DNA from 2 places in the Pandoraea faecigallinarum genome. Region 1 is predicted to be linked to the other one. Evidence: predicted binding sites of a transcription regulator. Region 1 holds the regulator's gene; the other holds the start of a gene.
The links. The regulator FNR, encoded in region 1, switches genes on or off when oxygen is low (the NO sensors DNR and NnrR bind a similar motif). The targets are predictions, from matches to a motif close to TTGATNNNNATCAA.
Positions count from the first base shown of each region.

Region 1 (4,142 bases):
TGGGGCAGGCGCAGGCCTTGCTCGCGGCCGAGGCCCAGGCGCTGGCGAGCGTCGGGCAGGGATTCGCGGCGCCGCAGGGGCTGTTACGGGTATCGTGTTCGTCGTCGTTCGCCCGGCAGCACATTTCGCCCGCATTGCCGGAATTTCTGGCGCGCTATCCCGGTATTTCGCTGGATTTCCGGCTCACGGACCGGGTCGTCGATCTGCTGGAGGAAGGCGTGGACATGGCGATCCGCGTGGGCGCGCTGCGCGACTCGACGCTCATCGCACGAAAGCTCGCGGCGAATCGGCGGACACTGTGTGCGTCGCCTGCCTATCTCGCGGCGCATGGCGCACCGCGGCACCCGAGTGATCTTACGCAGCACGAATGCCTCACGCTCGGAGAGCAGCGCGACTGGCGGTTCGTCACGCCGGGCGGCCCGCTAAGTGTGCGCGTGGCGGGGCGGCTCGTGTCGGATAACGGGGAAGTCCTGCGCGACGCCGTGCTGGCCGGTTTGGGGATCGCGCTCAAATCGACGTGGGACATTGCGGCGCATTTGCAGCGCGGGGAATTGGTGCCCGTGTTGCAAGCGTACCCGCTCGCCGAGGAGGTTGCGATCTGGGCGGTGTACCCGAGCCGGGTGTTCGTGCCGCCGAAAACGCACGCGTTCATTGAGTTCCTGCAGGCGCGTTTCAGTCCGGTGCCATACTGGGAGACGCTGTGGCCGGCCCCGGCGCAGGACAGATAGCGATGGGCCTAACGAGACGCCGAGAGGTGCCGATAGATGTCGAGAGATGCCGAAGTCAATGCAGCCGGTGGGCGCGGGGCAATTGGGAGCCTGTGTCGTCGTGGCCGATGGCTGGACTGGCGTGATGCAGCACGAGCCGCCAACCGTCCGCTTCCTTGAGATAGACGTTGGTGGCCAGCACGAAGGCGTAACGCGCGTCCGGGTGCGTTTCGACCTGAATTTGCTCGAGCACGTTGTGAACGGCGCAAAGCGGGTTATGGGCGACCTGTAGGTGGCTGACCGTCACCTGCACACCGCCTTTGGCGAGGATCTGCCGCCAACTGGTGCGTACGGCCGCCGGGCCGACGTGCCGGGGGCCTGAAGGATGGATGCAGACAACCTCTTCGTCTTCCGACCAGACATCCATCAACGTATCCGTGTCACCGGCACGCAACGCTTCGTAGAACGCGTGCTCGGCGTCTTCCGGGCTGAGAAATATCGCTGCGGGCATAACGGCGGCCTCCGTCGGGGTCCATCGTTGGGATCCATCGTTCGACATGCCGGCCAGAACCCTGCCGAGCGGCGAACGCGCCGATTATGGAGGGTTTGCCCGGGCTTGTCGAACGCGGGCGTTCTCTGCGCGATTTCAGGGTGGTTCCGGCGCGGTCCCGGCGTGATTCCAGCGCGACGCCGCCGCGATTCGGGGCGGCGGGTGTTCGCTGGCGGTGTGCAGACGCGGTGAGCGACCTTTGATCTGGCGCAAGGCATCGATCGAGGCGGGCCGGTAGCTTATGGGTAATGTGCGAGCGGCGCTGCGCGTCCGGGGGTCTGCCGGATCGGCGAACTTGCCGGAAGGCCTGCGGGGAGTTGTGGGGAAGGCCAGGTGGTGACGGCGGGAGCGCTCGTGCGCTCCCGGCAACCGGCATCAGCAGTGATGCACGCCGGCGAGTTCGCGCAGGGCGATACCGTCGACGATCTTGACGTGACGCTGACGGATTTCGATCATGCCGTTTTGCGCGAAACGCGAGAACAGGCGGCTGACCGTTTCCAGCTTGAGTCCGAGGAAACTTCCGATCTCTTCGCGGCTCATGCGCAACACGAACTCGTTGGCCGCATAGCCGCGCGCGGCAAGGCGTTCGGACAGATTCAGCAGAAAGACAGCCAGACGCTCTTCGGCGCGCATGGTGCCGAGCGCGAGCAATTGCTGGTGCTCGTTACGTATTTCCTGGCTCATCAGGCGGTGCAACTGGCGTTGCAGCGAGGGTACCTGACGCGACAGCGTCTCCAGCTCATTGAAGCGTGCGATACACAACTCGCTGTCTTCGAGCGCGATGGCGGTACTCGGATGATGGTTGTCGGCCACGGCATCCAGACCGATGAGTTCGCCCTGAAGGTGGAAGCCGACGACCTGCTCGCGGCCGTCGGGGGCCGTGACACAGCTCTTGAGCGACCCGAAACGAATGCCGTAGACAGCATTCAGGTTGTCGTTGGCGTGATAGAGCACTTCGCCTTTCTTGAGGCGGCGGCGCTCGCTGACGAGTGCGTCCAGTCGTTCCAGCTCCGGCTCAGGGATGCCGACGGGCAGGCAGAACTGCCCCAATGAGCAGGTGGAACAACGAGGCTGGGCAACCGGAATGGGGTTGCCGGGAATGCGACCGGTCTCTGTGGTCATGGAGGCCCCTGAAGTTATTTCGAGAGTTTACCATGAGGCGTCGACCCGTCGTTTCGATGGGCGAGACGTCAGGGTTTCGACGATGCTTTACGGGCGTCGGTGTTTCAGTAATAATTGCGCTCATACCGGACGTCCGTCTCGCCGCACTGTCGGCCTGGGCGTTTTCCCGGCAGGTCGTTCGAGCATTCTGGTCGCGCCGCCGTCACTACGACCGAACACAATAGGGCGCGCGCTTATGCGAAGCGGTTGTCATCTGCGACCGTTTCTCGTGTTCCAAGCATCCATTTATTCCTGATACCGGGTTGCCAAGCCCCCGGTCTGCTTAGTCGCACATGAATACCCAAGAGGCGAAACTCGTCCTCGAGACCGCGTTGATTTGCGCGCAGGAACCGCTCAAGGTCGGCGATCTGCGCAAGCTTTTCAATGACGCCGTGTCTGGTGACACGGTGCGCGCGCTACTCGAGGAAATCCGCGTGCAATGGGATGGCCGAGGTGTGGAATTGGTGGCGTTGGCCACCGGCTGGCGTTTCCAGAGCCGTCCGCGCATGCGTGAATACCTTGACCGCCTCAATCCGGAGAAGCCGCCGAAGTACTCGCGCGCCGTGATGGAGACACTGGCGATCATTGCGTATCGTCAGCCGGTCACCCGCGGCGATATCGAAGAGATTCGCGGCGTGACGGTCAACACGCAGATCATCAAGCAGCTCGAAGATCGTGGCTGGATCGAGGTCATTGGTCATCGTGACGTGCCCGGCCGGCCGGGTTTGTATGCCACGACCAAGGACTTCCTGGACGATCTCGGTCTGCGCGCACTCGACGCGCTGCCGCCACTCGAAGATCCGGCTGCTCAGGCGCAGATCGATCTGCTCGCGCAGCAGAACATCGAATTCGGCGAACGTGCCGACGGTGAAGACGGGGAGGCCACGTCGGACGACGTGCCGGTTGCCGACGCCGAAGCCCTCGCGCTGCTCGCGCAGACGCGGGCCGACGACCTGCCGCTTGCGCAAGGATTGCCGGAAGATCAGCGTGCGCAACCGTCCGCCGGCGAGGCGTTGACGCAGGAGGCGTTGCTCGATGCCGTCATGGCCGAAGGTGAGGCGCCAGCAGTCGATGTCGTGACGGCCGGGCCGGAGATGGCTGCGGAAGTGGCGGCCAGGGCCGAAGTGGATGCCGGTACGTCTGCTGAAAATTCGCCGGATGCCGAGGAACTCGCGGTCCCGGTACACGTCAGTGAGCAGGACGATGCGCCGCGCGGCAACGTGCCGGACGTGTCCGGCGCGGCTGACGGCGAAGCGCCGGGTGAGGCACGGAGCGGAATGCGGGGTGACGTGCCGGGCCGTGCGTTGGCAGCCACCGATGCGCATCCGCTGGAAGACGCGGAAAGCCTGCAACACGAGGAATTTTCCGAAGTGTCGGCGCCCGAGGTTCCTGTCGGCGACGATTCGCCGCAAGATACGCAGGGTGTAGGGCACGAAGTCGGACATGAGGCCGGGCAAGCGGCCGGAATAGAAGAAGACGCGACGCATGCGGCAGATTCCGCAGCGTCGTTGGCGCAGGAGGTTTCCCCGCACGCTGTCGACTCGGCAGCGAACGAAGCCGCCGCCGGGCAGCCCATGTCCGGTGCGATCGACGGCGAGAACGACGGGGACGACAAGAATCTCGTCACCGGTACCTGAGGCGCGGTCGCACCGCACGCATTCGCAGGGCCGTTAGCGAAAGAACGAAGTCGCGGCACGTATTTGCCGCGCATTCATGGTGCGAAC
Region 1 covers NZ_CP011807.3:2,118,215-2,122,356, forward strand. Annotated here, with positions in the region: gene AB870_RS09520 (LysR family transcriptional regulator) at 1-728, shown strand, start outside; gene AB870_RS09525 (YybH family protein) at 784-1,218, opposite strand; gene fnr (fumarate/nitrate reduction transcriptional regulator Fnr) at 1,633-2,379, opposite strand; gene scpB (SMC-Scp complex subunit ScpB) at 2,712-4,055, shown strand.

Region 2 (4,142 bases), 2.0 Mb from region 1:
TCATCCTGACCGCTGTCGATGCAGGCACGCGTGCCGGGCGCTTCATGCTGCAGGACCTGTTGGGCACGTTCGTGCCGTCGCTCAAGCGTACGGAGTCGCTGCCGGCCAACCTGATCGCTACCGCATTGTGCGTGGCTGCGTGGGGCTACTTCCTGTATCAGGGCGTGGTCGATCCGCTGGGCGGCATCAACACCCTGTGGCCGCTGTTCGGTATCTCCAACCAGATGCTCGCCGCCATCGCGCTGATTCTGGCGACCTGCGTGCTCTTCAAACTCAAGCGCGAACGCTTCGCCTGGGTGACGATTCTGCCCACGCTGTGGTTGCTTGCCTGCACGCTCACGGCGGGTTGGCAGAAGATGTTCGATCCGGATCCGAAGGTCGGCTTCCTCGCCCACGCAGCGAAGTATCAGACGGCATTGGCGGACGGCAAGTTGCTCGCCCCGGCCAAGACGGTGGCGCAGATGCAGCAGATCGTGTTCAACGACTACGTGGATGCCACGCTCGCCGGTGTGTTCATGTTCGTGGTGGTCGCGGTCGCGGTGTTCGGTTTGCGTACGATCCTCGTGGCACGCCGCAATCACAAACCGACGGCCAAGGAAACACCGTTCGAGCCGATGCCCGCCGGTCAGCGCGTCTGAGACGCCGCGCGCCGCACACGAACACAGGAGTCGCCATGCTTGATGAAGTCGGCAAGGTCGGACGGTATCTGGGGCAGGCCATGCGTCTGATGGTCGGTCTGCCCGATTACGACACGTATGTGGCGCACATGCAGGCCACACACCCGGATCGGCCGGTCATGAGCTACGAGGCGTTCTTCCGCGAGAGACAGGAAGCCCGTTACGGCGGCAAGAGCGGTGGCCGTTGCTGTTGAAGGACATTCGGCGATGTTACCGTTTATCCCTCGATGACGTCGCGAATGAAAAACACCCGGTGGAGATCCCACCGGGTGTCTTGTTTTCGCGACGTCGTTCGCCTTTGACCTTTGCCGGCCGGGTGCGCACGGCGTATGGCAGCCGACGCGACGCCGTCGTCACATCACCTTCGCACAGCGTTCGTGGGCCGCACTGCGACGGTAGCCGTCGAAGACCTGCGCGACCACGCGTACCAGCAAGCGACCCGCCGGCAGGACGCGCAGCCCGTGGGCGTCGATGGCAACGAGGCCGTCGGCGGCCAGATCGGCCAGTTCACCCAACTCGTTCGCGAAGTACGACACGAAGTCAACGCTGTGTGTCTGTTCGATGGTGCCGAAATCGAGCGCCATGTGACACATCAGACGCGAAATGACGTCACGCCGGATGTGGTCGTCCGCATCGAGCCGCACGCCCCGCGCGATGGCCAGTCCCCCGGCATCAATGGCGTCGTAATACGTTTTCAACGTCTTGGCGTTCTGCGCGTAGCTGTCGCCGATATGGCCGATGGCCGACATGCCCACACCGATGAGATCGCAATCGGCACGCGTGCTATATCCCTGGAAGTTGCGATGCAGGGTGCCCGCCGCCTGCGCGAGCGCGAGTTCGTCGTCGGGGCGGGCGAAGTGATCCATGCCGATGTAGACGTAACCGGCCGCGGTCAGGCGGGTAACGATGGTTTGCAGCAGCGCGAGCTTTTCCGGTCCGTCCGGCAGCGTATCCGGCAGGCAGCGCTGCATCTTGAACTGGCCGGGCAGATGCGCGTAGCTGAACACCGACAGTCGCTCGGGAGCCATCTCGATTACCGCGTCGAGCGTATTCGAAAACGACTCGGTCGTTTGATGCGGCAGGCCATAGATCAGATCGAAATTCACCGACTTGAAGCCGCAACCGCGCGCCGCGTCCAGTGTCGCTTCGACGAGCGCGCGTGGTTGCACGCGATGAATCGCTTCCTGAACGCGCGGGTCGAAGTCCTGCACGCCGATGGACAGACGATTAAAGCCGAGGGCACGCAGCGCGCGGATCGATGCCGGCCCCGCGCTGCGAGGATCGATCTCGATGGCGTACTCGGCGCTGTCGTCGTGCCCCATGACGAAGTGGCGCCCGATCGCATCGATGAGCGAGGCGATCTGTTCGAGCGACAGGAACGTCGGGGTGCCGCCACCCCAATGCATCTGGGCGAGCGCGCGCCCGGCGCCGAGCAGCGACGCCTGCCGCGCGATCTCGGCGTGCAGGCGTTCCACGTAGGCATCCGCATGCGCGCGATTGTTCGTGACGATCTTGGTGCACGCGCAGTAGAAGCACACCGTGTCGCAGAAGGGCACATGCGAATACAGGGAGACCGGCTTGCCGGTGCGCTTGGACTGGGCCGCGGCGCGCGCGTAATCGCTGGCGCTGAAATCGTCTCGGAACTGGAGCGCCGTGGGATATGACGTGTAACGCGGGCCGTTGACGTCGTAACGGCCGAGAAGGCGTGCGTCGAAGTGAAGTGGCGTGGTGTGCGCTGTGTGGGCCGTGGCGGTCTTGTGGTCGCCGGGCGCGTTGGCGCAAGGCGTCGACAAAATGGGAGTGGGGTTCATGACGAGGCCTGTAACAGTCGGTGGAGTCGGTGCAGCCGGTGACATTCGACTGTAGTGCCGCCGCGAGCGGCGTGTCGTGACCTGCGTCAAACACCCGGCGCGCGGCATGCATGCCGCGTGCGAACGGTGTCATGTGTTGTGCCATTGCGCAAAACTCGGCATCGGCGGCGCATTTGTGCGTTGACGTGCGCATGGGGCACGGCCGTCGTGCGTCAAAATCATTGCCGCGGCAGGCAAATTTTTGTCGCGTACGGTAAGCTAGCGCCTAATTGAAGTCCCCCGCCGTGTCGACAGCCCTGGCGGCACGCGCGAGGCTCGCCCCGGAACCGCCGGGGCGGCGGTCCGACCGGTGCCCGCGGGTATCCGCAGTGCCGGTACTTAGCCGGTCCGCCCATACTCGTTTTTGCCGGAACGACGCGGCATATCACGATCGGAAACAACATGGACCGTCTGCAATCGATGCGCGTTTTCGTCAAAGTGGCCGACAACGGGAGTTTCGCCCGTACGGCTGCCCAGATGGATCTGTCCGCCGCTGTCGTCACCCGGCACGTCGCAGAACTCGAATCGCACCTCGGCGTTCGCTTGCTCAATCGCACCACCCGCAGCCTGTCGCTCACCGGTGCCGGGCAGGTGTATCTCGAACGTTGCCGGCAGATCATCGACGAAGTCGACGAAGCCGATGCGCTGATTTCGAGCGCCTCTCGCGATCCCAAAGGCACATTGAAGGTCGTAGCGCCTGTCTCGTTCGGGGTGCGCAACCTCGCACCGCTCCTCAAGAAGTATCAGGAACTGCACCCGAAGGTGGTCGTGGATCTCACGCTGACCGACCGCGCGGTCGATCTGGTGGAAGAAGGTTACGACTGCGGCATTCTGCTCACACGCATGATCAACAGCGAAAGCCTGATCTCGCGCGTTCTGGCTGAAACGCGCGTGATGCTCTGCGCATCGCCGGCCTACATCGCCGAGCACGGCGAGCCGGTAACCCCGCAGGAGTTGGGCGAGCATGGGGTGCTGGGCCTGCCCAGCGAATTCTGGAGCGACGACCGCGTGTTCGCCGGGCCGGACGGCGAAGTTCGCGTGCGGGTGCAGAACAAGCTCATTTGCAACAACACGGCGCTGCTGCGTCAGTCGGTGCTGCTGGGACACGGCATTGCGTTTCTGCCGTCGTACCTCGTCGGCAACGATGTGCGCGACGGCGATCTCGTCGCGTTGATGCGCAACTATTCGCAAACGCCCATCGACGTCTCGCTCGTCTACCCGAGCCGTAAGTACCTCTCGGCGAAAACGCGCGGTTTCATCGATCTGACGGTCGAATACTTTCGCCAGAACGAGAGCATTTCGGCCGCCGAGCGCTGGGTGCCGCCGAAACTGTCCACTTCCGCCACACCTTCGACGCCGAATACCGAAATGCCCGTGTGACGCGGTTTGCATCCCAGGACGCAAAACGGCCACTCCCGCAAGGGAACCGGCCCCCAAGAGTTGGATTCATGTCCAAAACTATTGGGGGGCAGTTCAAAGGGAAGTGGCCGTTTTTTTATTGCCCCGGCGACACGGGGCAATGGCGACAAGGTGTGACAACCCCGGTAGAGCGGGTCAGAACGGTGCGTCGTCCTCGTCGAAGGCGGCATCGTCCGACTTGCCGGCCGTGGCCGAC
Region 2 covers NZ_CP011807.3:147,006-151,147, forward strand. Annotated here, with positions in the region: gene AB870_RS00600 (carbon starvation CstA family protein) at 1-638, shown strand, start outside; gene AB870_RS00605 (YbdD/YjiX family protein) at 674-871, shown strand; gene hemN (oxygen-independent coproporphyrinogen III oxidase) at 1,031-2,488, opposite strand; gene AB870_RS00615 (LysR family transcriptional regulator) at 2,930-3,907, shown strand; gene AB870_RS00620 (DNA topoisomerase III) at 4,082-4,142, opposite strand, start outside.
Region 2: hemN (oxygen-independent coproporphyrinogen III oxidase) is a predicted target of FNR. The motif match lies at 2,565-2,578, and genes of this name have one in related genera.